DNA from 3 places in the Bacillus sp. F9_6S_D1_P_5 genome. Region 3 is predicted to be linked to each of the others. Evidence: riboswitches for the same ligand, from Rfam matches in the RefSeq annotation. Region 3 holds a riboswitch; each other region holds the start of a gene.
What was found. A riboswitch is a leader RNA that binds a small molecule or an ion and turns the genes downstream of it on or off. The one in region 3 is predicted to bind S-adenosylmethionine.

Region 1 (4,219 bases), on a different contig from region 3:
CTGAAATGAGTACGTGATCACCTTGTGAAAGGAGGAGGAATGCAGTAGAAATCGCTGCAATTCCTGACGCGAACGCAAACCCTTTTGTTCCGCCTTCTAATAAAGCAATGATATCTTCAAGCGCTTCACGTGTTGGATTGCCAGAGCGACTATAGTCATATTTCCCGAACGTATCTACATCAAATTGGTGGAATGTTGATGTATTATAAATGGGAACGTTAACAGCTCCTGTTTGTGAGTCATGTTTATATTGGTTGTGTAGTAAGAGTGTATCTATAGAATAACTCATATTCTTACACCTTCTTTTACAAGTGTAATGGCTTGTTGTAAGTCTTGAATTAAATCGTTACTATTTTCAATGCCAACGGAAAATCGAAGAAGACGATTACATACACCGTTTTCTGTTCTGATTTCTTCAGGAATATCAGCGTGTGTTTGCGTTGCTGGATACGTCATTAAACTTTCAACACCACCGAGACTTTCAGCAAATGTAATTAAGGATAAAGATTGTAAGAATGGATTAATCCACGTTTCATCTTTCAGACGAAATGAGATCATGCCGCCTCTTCCAGGGTAAAATACATCTGTCACCCCGTCTTCATCATTTAAATAAGCGACAACTGCTTTTGCATTTTCTTCATGTTGTCTCATGCGAAGCGCTAACGTTTTCATACCGCGGATTAATAACCATGAGTCAAATGGGCTTAAGACCGCACCGGATGCATTATGATAATGGGCGATTTCCTCACAAAGTTCCTTTCCTTTTGCAACGACAAGTCCGCTTAGCACATCGTTATGCCCACCTAAATATTTCGTTGCACTATGCAGTACAATGTTAGCACCTTCTGTTAAGGGCTGTTGTATATAAGGCGTGTAGAATGTGTTGTCTACAATAAGGAGTAGTCCGTGTCTTTTCGCTACAGTTGCGACTGCGGTAATATCAGTAACTTGCATTAATGGATTAGTTGGAGTTTCTATGAAAATAGCTTTCGTTTCAGTTGTGATAGCTTGCTCAATTTGTTTAATAGATTGTGTATTTACGTATCTACATCGAACGTTCCACTTTTTTTCATGCTCAGAAAATAATCGATAAGTCCCGCCGTATAAATCTTCAGATACAATAAGTTCGTCTCCAGAACGGAATAGCGAAAGGACGAGGAGAACAGCCGCCATTCCGGAGCTACAGGCATAACCTTGTTCGCCGTATTCTAAGTCTGCGATTGCCTGCTCTAAAAGACCACGAGTTGGATTTCCAGTTCTTGAATAATCAAAGCCAGTAGATTTACCAATTCCTTCGTGACGATAAGCAGTTGAGAAATAAACAGGCGGGTTAACAGTTCCTGTTGTAGTTTCGCTCCGGTTTCCGATTTGTGCTAGTTTCGTTTCAATAGTTGACATGTGAAAATTCCTCCTTTTTAAATGAACAATTAAGTGAATGTAAAGTGAAACTTTAATCAGTGAGGGATTCATCCCCACTAATTATCAGCCCTCACCAATCGGGCTTTTACGGGCAGTTGATTCCCACCTAACTTCTTTGTTCCAGCTGAATTTTGAGTTGGGAATCTTACTGCCCTCAAATAGCGGGGGAAAATAAAAAAAGCCTTCTAAGAAGAAGGCTTTCGGTTTGAATAGAGTCTTCTTCTCATCTGTCAAATCTTTCACAATTTGCTGGAATTAGCACCTTATTAACAAATGTTAATGGTTGCTGAGGTGTCATAGGGCCAGTCCCTCTACCTCTCTAGATAAGAATGTTCGTATGAAATTTTATTATGTTTTTAACTTTACAACAAAAGATAATTGAATTGCAACTTTATTTTAAATAATTTTTATTTTTCCGCAAGTGTCATTGACTTTTGCATTTGTGCGTGCTAAATTTATTAAAAAATTAACAAACATTGTTAAAAGGGGAACGCATTTCCTTTTAGCTACATAAATAAAATAATAAAGACAAACTCTTATTGAGAGCGGTGGAGGGAAAGGCCCTGTGAAACCCGGCAACCTTCAAACGAAATGTTTGAAACGGTGCTAATACCTGCAAAACGAGTGTTTTGCATAATAAGAGGAGGACCAATTATGTCCCCCTCTTCAAAGTGAAGAGGGGGTTTTTATATTGATAGAAATGAGGGAGATTGGTGAAATTACTAGATTTATTATCGAAAGGAATTGTAATAGGTGATGGTGCGGTTGGGACGTTATTACATTCACACGGTTTGCAAAGTAGTTTTGAAGAATTGAATATATCTGATCCGGATTTAATTATATCGATTCATAAGCAATATGTAGCTGCTGGGGCTGATGTGATTCAAACAAATACGTACGGAGCAAACGAAGCGAAATTACGTATGTATGGTTTAGAAAATCAAGTTACTGAAATTAATAGAGCAGCAGTCAAACTGGCGAAAGCATCTGTTACAGACAGAAACGCTATTTTAGGAACAATCGGTGGTATGAAACATATTGGAGCTGTTACGACAACTGATATGGAAAGAGAATTTATGTTACTTGAGCAGGCAAGTGCTTTACTAGAAGAACAGGTTGATGGATTACTATTAGAGACTTTCTATGATGAGTTTGAATTACTTCATGCTGTTCAGGTGTTACGAAAACAAACGAATATTCCAATTGTAGCTCAATTAGCGTTACATGAGGCAGGTACGACTCAAAATGGAAATGATGTAAATGAAATATTAAAACAGCTTTTAGATTATGGTGCAAATGTCGTTGGATTGAACTGTCAACTAGGGCCGCTTCATATGACAGAAGCTTTTAAAATGATATCGATTCCGAAAAATGGTTACTTATCAGCATACCCAAATGCAGGTCTCCCAAATTATGTGGAGGGACGTTACGTATATGAGGGAAGTCCGGCTTATTTTGAAGCGATGACACCGAAATTTATTGAGCAAGGTATTCGTTTATTGGGTGGTTGTTGTGGCACGACTCCAGAACATATTGAAAGTATGAAACGTGCAATTGCAAATGTTACACCTGTAATAGAAAAGGATACGATTCAAAGACCGAAAGTAGTTCATACACACGAGAAACGTTCGAAAGCTCATGTTACTTTAGCTGAGAAAGCAAAAAAACAAACGACAGTAGTAGTGGAATTAGATCCACCGAAAACGTTAGATACGCAGCGGTTTTTTGAAGGAGCAAGAGCTTTGAAAAGAGCTGGAGCAGATGCTATTACTCTAGCAGATAATTCATTGGCATCGCCTCGCGTCTCGAATATGGCAATGGGAGCATTATTAACGAAGCACGATATTCCGGTATTGACGCACTTAACGTGTAGAGACCATAACGTCATCGGATTACAATCTCATTTACTAGGATTATCAGCGTTAGGCATGGAAGAAGTGTTAGCTTTAACTGGTGATCCAGCACGTGTCGGTGATTTTCCAGGTGCCACTTCTGTATATGATTTGTCCTCTATTGAGCTCATTAAAATGATTAAAGAAATGAACGATGGGCGTTCTATTTTAGGGAAATCAATAGGGCAAGCAACAAGGTTTTCAGTGGGAGGTGCTTTTAATCCGCATGTAAGACATTTAAAAGCAGCGGTTAAGCGAATGGAACGGAAAATAGATGCTGGAGCGGAATATTTCTTAACGCAACCGATTTATGATATCGCGTTAATTGAAGAAGTGTATGAAGCGACAAAGCATTTGAAGCAGCCTATTTTTATTGGGATTATGCCACTAATAAGTAAACGGAACGCAGATTTCCTTCATTTTGAGGTGCCAGGTATTACGCTACCTGAAGAAGTAAGAGAGAGAATGGATGGACATGAAACGAAAGAAGCAGCAATTGAAGAAGGGATTCGTATTTCACAAGAATTGATCGATACGGCGATGAAATATTTTAACGGCATTTATCTTATTACACCATTTCTAAAATATGAAATTACAGAACATCTTGTTAAATATGTGAGAGAAAAGCAAGAAGTGAAAGAAGGTATTAATTGATGAAATGTATAGAAGAAAAATTACAAAATAACATCTTAATATTAGATGGTGCAATGGGAACGATGATCCAGCAAGAGGACTTAACGGCGGAAGATTTCGGAGGAGAAGAGTACGAAGGCTGTAATGAATATTTAGTAGAAACAAGACCAGATGTTATTTTAAAGATTCATAAAGCCTATATTGAAGCTGGAGCGGATATTATTGAAACAAATACATTTGGGGCGACAAATATTGTACTAAGTGATTATGAGTTA
Region 2 (4,219 bases), on a different contig from region 3:
GCCATTTTGCCTGTAAATTTAATATTGCAAATACTACTCCTTCCCATTTATTTATTTTTATTTGCTGGTGTCATGAAGACTGTAGCGGTTTCTGTTTTAGTAGAAAGTATTGTTATCGTAATCATCTTACCATTTGTACTTGCACACGCTACAAAATTCATTATGAATAAAATGAAAAAGGCTGAAATACTCGAGAATACACTCATTCCGTTTTTCAGCTCTGCGCAAATTGTATTTTTAAGTTTAGCAATCGTAGCGATGTTTGCATCACAAGGTAAATATTTACTACAAAATATGAATGTCGTTTTCCTATTACTCATTCCTGTTCTATTGTTCTTTATCATTAATTTTGTACTCGGGCAATTTATCGGACGCATGATGCGTTTATCTTATAAAGATACAGTAAGTCTAAACTTAACAACTTTAGCAAGAAACTCGCCTGTTGCACTCGCTATTGCTGTAACAGCTTTTCCAGACGAACCTCTCATTGCACTTGCACTCGTTATTGGACCGTTAATTGAACTGCCAGTACTTGCTTGTGTTTCACAGGTGTTGTTGTTTATTAAGAGAAAACAGCAATATACATAATAAAAAAACGTCCTAATTTGGGACGTTTTTTATCGAGAAATTATAGAATTATCTGTCCTTATTCATTATTAAAAATGAAATAACTGAAACTAAAAACGTAATGATACCAATTACAATAAATATAATGGAAGATGAAATTGCCTCTAAGGAATACCCCGTTATTGCGATTCCAATCGGAGTTGATACTAATAATAACGAGTTTAGGAAACCAAAGAATCTTCCTTGCACTTCATTTGGAATTGACTTTCTATACAGTACCCCGAAATATACATTACTCACTCCAAAAGCTATCCCTGACAGAAAATAATAAACTGAAAATAATATTGGATTCAATGTCGTACCCATTGCAGCGTTAAAAATCCCCATAATAGCAGTAAATATAAGTGCTGTTGTTATTGTTTTATATGCACGAATTTTTTTAGTAATAAATGCCCCAATTAATATCCCTATCGGAGATGCCGCAAAGACGATACTATACCACTGCGTAGAAAGATCCATCTCTCTAACAACTATTACTTGCAGTGAAAGCATACACGCTGCTCCAAGTAAGTTAATGGCTGCAGCGCTCATTAGTAAGATTTTCAGTGATTTATTATTACTAATAATAGAAAATCCCTCTTTAAAATCTTCATAAAACGGCTTCTTCTTCTCCACTTTCAATTCACGTGGAAATTGAATTTTCATCAAAATTAAAAACGATATAAAGAATGTAAGTGCATCTAACACAAATACTCCATGAAAACTAAAAATAAAAATCAAAAAGCTCGCCATCAAAGGAATTGCGATCGATATGATTTGTATTGATATTTGTCTCAATGTAATCGCCTGCTGAACATGCTTTTCTTCCACATATGTAACTAACGCTGCATTTGAAGCTGGTGTAAATAAGGCACTTCCAATTGAGCGTAAAATTAGTAAAAGTAGTAATGGAATGTACAACATATTATTATAAAATGCTATTACAGCAATTAAAATCATGACAATACACCTTATCACATCTGCAACTATCATAAGTTTTCTTCTCGGCATTCGATCTGCTAATGTTCCTGTAATAGGAGCAAACAGAATCGCTGCCGTTGCAATCGCAATATTTACCCCCGAAACGAGTAATGGCGAGTTTGTTAATTTCATTACCCATAATGGTAAAACAAGTGTAACCATAGAATTACCTATTAAAGAAATACAACTTGCTAAGAAAAAATAAGAAAAAACTTTATTACCCCATATACTAGAGCTATTCTCTTTTCTATTACTAACTTCACTATTCACTGTACTCTCCCTTCTACTCACATATTCTTCTTCTCCTTCTCTTCGTCACCATCCTGTAAAATACAAAAAACCTTCTTCAAAACAAGAAGAAGGTTTACTTATACCCACATTCTTATCTTTTAGGACTTTTAGATCCTACAGGATTTAGCACCTTATATAACATTAGGTTGCTGAGGTTTCAAAGGGCCAGTCCCTCCACCTCTCTTTATAAGAAGTCATTATTCAATTCTCTAAATTTATTATATATCGCATCAAAATACTTTCAATATATTTTTTCTATCCAGTTAACAAAGTCTTTCTAATTAAAAATTATAGGAAAAGTAAATATTACGAAAGCTGCCCAAATTCCGTATATTGGCAAATACTTCGTAACGGCATCTTGGATAGCTGTCGGTCCTGATTTGTTTTGTAGAAAACGCATATAGGAGAACATAATCCAAATGAGATTTGCCCAAATCAGTATGTTTACCCCTAAAACAGCAAGTCTATTAGGTGTAATCCCGTAAGAAGAAAGTCTGAATACGATGGCTGACAATGCGACAGTATCAATAATAAGTGCCAAAACAATTAAGGCAAAGTTTATATAATCTGAAATGCTCTTTTTCTCGTCTGACTCACTCTCAACGATAGAAAATATAGTAACAGCCAATACACCAAGGAGTATTCCGTTGAAGGCCATTAGGAAATTGCGGTCCAAGAATGGATTTTTCCCGACCCAAATTACCGTTATAAGATAGATAAACAATGTGATCAAGACAAGCGGACTAAAAATTTTAGATATGTATGGTGTAATATTTTTAGCAAGTTTAAGATTCAATGATACTAAGTATGCAGCCACTACAGCGAGAGCGGCAGCTCCAAATAAAACAACATTACTAAAATAGAACTCTCCTATATCCAAGTCAACAAAGCTAAATAATCGCATTGTGAATAATGCTAGTATCATTCCGCTCACTGCCATGCTCGCGTAGAGAAGACCATATTCTAAATTAAATTTAATATACGCTAATCTTGTACTACCTTTTGAATATTCATTTCCCGTAAACGCAAGTCCCAATAAGACCCATAGCAATATAGGAAGATGTAAATACGCAAGGATACTGCTGTCTTTATAATTTAATGGCAATATATTAAGATACAACCCGGCAATTAAGAACAACGCTGCAAGGAAATAAATAATACTTTTTTTCGGATTATTATTGTAAATAAAATAAGCAGCAATAAAGGGAATTACACCAAAAGCCAAGTTAATTGGAGCAATTGCTTCCTGCTCAACAAAGTGGAAAATGATTCTAGTGCTTAGCCCTGCTAAAATAGCTAACATGCCCATGAATAAGAAACCTTTTTGAAACAGTGATATTTTTTCTTTATTTGCCGTCTCCTTGAAATGCAATCTTTCATACCAAGCAGCTAGTACCTGAGAATCAGGGTTTTCATCCCATGCTTGTGAGAATGACTTTTTAAAAGCTTTTGGGTCTTTTCTATACATTCTCTCCAACTCATGAGGATTATCCCTATTTTTAATAATCAAATTTTGATTGTTCATAGTTTTACCTCCTCTAATAAAAACAGCGTTTTTACCTTTCTATAAAAAGCATCTCACTGATTTATCATGATATTGATTTTAATATAAAATTTATTGTTTTACAATAAAAAATTATCAATTATAAAGATTTTTTTATTGTATATTTTATTTTAAATAAAAATAAATAGTACTACTTATTCAAAAAAATATCCTATAGAATAGACTTTTTTAAGTGTCTATTCTATAGGATACAGTTTAATTATCATATTTTTTTATTGGTTGAAACTACTTAATTCTCAAACACAAAATTAATCTTATTATCTTTCCACTCTAACTTCGCATCAAATGTTTTCTCGCCCTTTGTAAAGCCTTTAATTAAATCGGTCTTTTCACCTTTTAAGAGCTTTGTCATATTCTTTTGCGAAATTGTTTTGCTTAATATCTTCTTTGAGATGGTAAAATCACATTGTGTTGTATTGTAATTAGAACAACCGTAAAACGTTGACTTATCAATCACATCGCCATCACATTTTTTACAGCTACCAACCTTTTTACCTGTTGTAAATTTCGATCCTTTTCGCTCAATCGATTCAACATGTAATCCAGTGAAATCCCATTTTTCCGACATTTCCACTGCATCTTCAATAATTTTAGCTGATAGCTTTTTCGTTTGTTCCATAAATGTAGCTGGTGATGCTGTACCTTCACCGATTTCCGCAAGGCGCTGCTCCCATTTCGCAGTCATTTCTGGTGAAGCTAATATTTTATCACCGATTGCGGTAATTAATACTTTCCCTTTATCGGTTGCATACACTTGGTTTTTCTTTACATCTATAT
Region 3 (4,219 bases):
GAAATAGACCTCCAAGATGTAGTGACATTTAAACAGCATTTAAAAGAAAGTGGCACGAGCGTTGTTATCGATGTTTCAGGAGCAGATACGATTAGAGTATTAAGCTGTTGTAACGAACTTGGAATTTGTTATATTAATTCAGCCTTGGAAAATGAGGCAGTAGATCAGGACGATAGCTTAATCGGTTTTCAGCTTACTGAAAGATATACGAGGTTTGAGAAGGAGAAAGAGAAATTTACAAATACAAAAGCAATTATAGGTTCAGGTATGAATCCAGGTGTTGTTCAATGGATGGTTGTCGAACTTATGAAGGAACGTCCAAATGAACAGCCAAAAGCATGCTATATAGTAGAACATGACACGTCATTTTTACATGATGCAGCACTTATAAAACCTCATACACTTTATGCTTCATGGGCAGTAGAGCGATTTCTAGATGAAGCGATATGGAGTTATCCGATGTATATGAGTCATCATCGTCCCCTTTACTTTTATGAAGATGTATATGCTTCAGAGTATAAAGTGAAGTTAGGAGAGAAAGAGTTCTATGGTTGTTTAATGCCACATGAGGAAGTTTTAATTTTAGGGAAAAACTTTAACATGGAAGTTGGGTTTCTTTACCGAATTAACGAGTATACAACAAATATAATTAGGCAGAATTTAGATAAGGTAGAAGATTTATGGAACTGGAATCGTAAAGTATTTAATCCGGCTGAAGAAGAGATTGCGGGCGAGGATCTAGTCGGTGTATTACTCGTTTATGAAAATAGCGAGACATATATGTATAACGTGATGAATAGTAGTCAAGTTTTTCATAAATATAAAACGAATGCGACTTACTTCCAAGTAGGATGCGGAATTTATGCTGGCTTGTGTAGTTTACTGTTCGATAACTTTAAACAAGGTGCTTATTATGTAGAGGAATTATTATTAAATACAGAAAGTAAGTATGGTCAATATTTAAATCTATATATGAAGGATTTTGTAGTGGGCGAAAATGACTTTACGGATGGATTGCTGCATGATCGGGTAAGATGGATATAAGTTATAGTGAAAAGGAAGGGGGAGATCTCCTTCCTTTTCGCGTAATTGGAAAGTATGTATTTTTTACCGACAGTATAATATGCCAGAAGAAAATATTTTTCAGAAAAGTGTTCTTGTTGTGTAAATATAAACATTTTATAAAATGTTTCAAGAAGGGTTTTTTTTATAAAATACTTCGTTTATAATGGAGGAAAATATCGACATGAGATTTGTTATTCATGTAACGGTTCGGTAGTGTTAGAAAAAGAAGGGGTGCACGCGCATCCTTTTTTCTATGCAGATATTATGAAAGAGGTGGTATGATGGAATTAACATTAAATTCGACTGTATGCTTACACACGATTCAATTTCGAAAAGAGCAAAAGAATTATATTGTAAAAGATACAATTACAGGAGAAAAATATGAAATGCCGCCACTTTGGATTGATGCATTGGCAATGATGCGTGACGGTTTTTTATTGGGGGAAATTGAGGAGAAATTAAAAGAAGAGTATCCAGACGAAGAAATAAATATGTTAGCCTTTACGAGGCAACTGTTAGAGCTAGAGCTTGTCGGAATGGTAGATGGGGAAGAAATAGCTTGTACAAAGAAGAAAGAGAAAGATTATTTAGCTTGGTTACGTCCTCGTGTTGAGCAATTCTTTCTTAATTTAAATAAAAAAAATAGAAGCAAAGGTCAATGATGATCTTTGCTTTTTTGTATAGTTTGTTTAAAAAATTACAGCGAATGCTCTTGCAAAAGCACCGTCGCTATCTTTAATTTTTAAAGGTGCCGCTGAGAAGAAGAAACGTTTCGTGTGAATGGCATCTAAGTTTGTTAAGTTTTCGATTAAATAAATATTATTCCCAAGTAGTATGTGATGAATTGGTGATGTTTCTGTCGTTAGCTCATCAGGAGAAATAAAATCTAAACCGACAGATTTTACTTTTAATTGTACTAGTTCCTCCGCTAATTCTTCAGAAAGATAAAAAGCTTCTTTCTCATACGCCTCTGTATTCCATTTAGTAGATAGATTGGAATGGAAAATAACAATATCTCCTTCTTTTATATCAGCATTGTGAAGTACTTCTTTAGGTAGTTTTCGTTCTTGTACATGAGTTACATCAATAAGAACCGCTTCGCCTACAAATTGATCTAGGGGTAATTGGTCAATAGTCGTTGCGCCTGAAATGAAATGAGCAGGAGCATCGCAATGTGTGCCAACATGAACGACAGAATGAAAATCTGTAACTTGATAGCCTGTCTCTTCAACGCTTGTAATGGCTCCTAAATTGATTTTTGGTGTTCCAGGGAATTGGGACATATTGTTTTCAAATGTTTGTGATAGGTCAATTACTTTCACTTTAAATACCTCCAATATATGTTTTGAAATATAAAAAACTCACCTTTCATAATCAAGAAAGATGAGTTTTGCACACAATAGTTACGTTTTATCTTTCAAAATGCATTGCATTTTGCAGGAATTAGCACCTATTCAGTTTATATAAACTGAGGTTGCTGGGCTTCAAAGGGCCGGTCCCTCTGCCTCTCTTGATAAAGACATATTTAATTTTAGTTCTGAATATTCATTGTATTTAAGTTGTAATTCATTTCCTTTTTTCGTGCAATACAAAATAGGTATTCACCCAAATAAAGCTGCTCGCATATTGTAGCTTATGTAAATAGAATGCTGCGAAGGAGTGAGTGCAGTGACAGGGAATGTATTGAATTATTATGCTGGTGGAAATACAGCTAGAGGATTTCATAATTTATACGAAGAGAATTTAAAAGGACTAAACAGATTATTTATTTTAAAGGGTGGACCTGGAACGGGAAAATCTTCTTTAATTAAGGCAATAGGTCGTGAATGGGTTGAAAAGGGATATGATATTGAATTTTTACACTGTTCTTCTGATAACAAATCGGTTGATGGTGTCATTATCCCGAAGTTAAAAGTAGGAATTGTTGATGGAACATCACCGCATGTTATTGAGCCGAAAATGCCAGGAGTTGTCGAGGAGTATATCAATTTAGGTGTTGCTTGGGATTCAGATAAATTAAGGGAGCAGAAGGTGGAAATTGAACGATTTGTCTCTGAAGCAAGCAAATCGTTTCAAGCTGCTTACGCTCGTTTCCATGAAGCGCTAATTATACATGATGAGTGGGAGAAAATATATATTAGTAATATTGATTTTAATAAAGCGAATGAACTAACCGATCAGCTAATTCAGAAATTATTTACAGATAAAAGCGGGCAACAATCGCTTGTGAAACATCGTTTTTTAGGAGCAGCCACACCGAAAGGAGCAGTTGATTTTGTTCCTAATTTAACAGAAGGATTACCACATCGTTATTTCATAAAAGGACGTCCAGGCTCTGGGAAGTCAACAATGCTTAAAAAATTAGCTAAGGCAGCAGAAGAAAAAGGATTTGAAGTTGAAGTATATCATTGTGGGTTTGATCCAAATAGTCTTGATATGGTTATCGTAAGAGAATTAGGGTTTGCAATTTTTGATAGCACTGCGCCACATGAATACTTTCCGAGCCGCGAAGGAGATGAGATTATAGATATGTATGCCCTTATTGTGACACCAGGGACGGATGAGAAGTACGCGGTGGAAATCCGCGACGTCTCCATTCGATATAAAGCAAAAATGAATGAGGCTATGTCTTTCTTAGCGAAAGCAAAATCAGTTCGTGATAAATTAGAACGAATTTATATTGCTGCTATGGATTTTTCAAAAGTAGACGCATATAAAGAGGAGATTCAAAAAGAGTTTGAACGAATTGCGGTTAGTGTAACAGAAAAGAACAAGTAAAAAATAAAGGATTTTGGTAGGCTGTCGGGAATTTTCTGACAGCTATTTTAGTATGTAGTAAAATTAGCAGTATATTTGTCGAATTTCCAAGGAAATAATCAAAAAATGGAGAGGGTATGAAATGAGAGAGAAAATTAGAGTGGAGTTAGCAAGAATTGAACAAGAGAATGATGTGAAAATTTTATTTGCAGTGGAATCAGGGAGTCGTGCTTGGGGATTTCCATCCAAAGATAGTGATTATGATGTTAGATTCGTTTATATGCATCCGGTAGAGTGGTATTTATCAATTCATGATAAACGAGATGTAATTGAGTATCCGATTAGTGATGATTTAGATATAAGCGGATGGGATATAAAAAAGGCGTTACAACTATTC

Region 1: linked by a shared signal. The riboswitch ahead of ACUXEY_RS05590 (bifunctional homocysteine S-methyltransferase/methylenetetrahydrofolate reductase) and the one ahead of ACUXEY_RS15405 (cyclase family protein) in region 3 are both predicted to bind S-adenosylmethionine.
Region 2: linked by a shared signal. The riboswitch ahead of ACUXEY_RS10865 (MFS transporter) and the one ahead of ACUXEY_RS15405 (cyclase family protein) in region 3 are both predicted to bind S-adenosylmethionine.

Annotation. Positions count from the first base shown of each region.
Region 1 covers NZ_JBTREW010000003.1:158,627-162,845, reverse strand. The annotation lists gene metC (cystathionine beta-lyase) at 1-289, opposite strand, end outside; gene metI (cystathionine gamma-synthase/O-acetylhomoserine thiolyase) at 286-1,398, opposite strand; SAM riboswitch class I at 1,640-1,749, opposite strand; SAM riboswitch class I at 1,953-2,062, shown strand; gene ACUXEY_RS05590 (bifunctional homocysteine S-methyltransferase/methylenetetrahydrofolate reductase) at 2,133-3,965, shown strand; gene metH (methionine synthase) at 3,965-4,219, shown strand, end outside.
Region 2 covers NZ_JBTREW010000007.1:135,333-139,551, reverse strand. The annotation lists gene ACUXEY_RS10870 (arsenic resistance protein) at 1-588, shown strand, start outside; gene ACUXEY_RS10865 (MFS transporter) at 637-1,878, opposite strand; SAM riboswitch class I at 1,967-2,071, opposite strand; gene ACUXEY_RS10860 (DUF4153 domain-containing protein) at 2,156-3,403, opposite strand; gene topB (DNA topoisomerase III) at 3,672-4,219, opposite strand, start outside.
Region 3 covers NZ_JBTREW010000011.1:123,098-127,316, reverse strand. The annotation lists gene ACUXEY_RS15415 (S-adenosylmethionine decarboxylase related protein) at 1-1,044, shown strand, start outside; gene ACUXEY_RS15410 (hypothetical protein) at 1,347-1,727, shown strand; gene ACUXEY_RS15405 (cyclase family protein) at 1,755-2,387, opposite strand; SAM riboswitch class I at 2,473-2,585, opposite strand; gene ACUXEY_RS15400 (PRK06851 family protein) at 2,734-3,843, shown strand; gene ACUXEY_RS15395 (nucleotidyltransferase domain-containing protein) at 3,965-4,219, shown strand, end outside.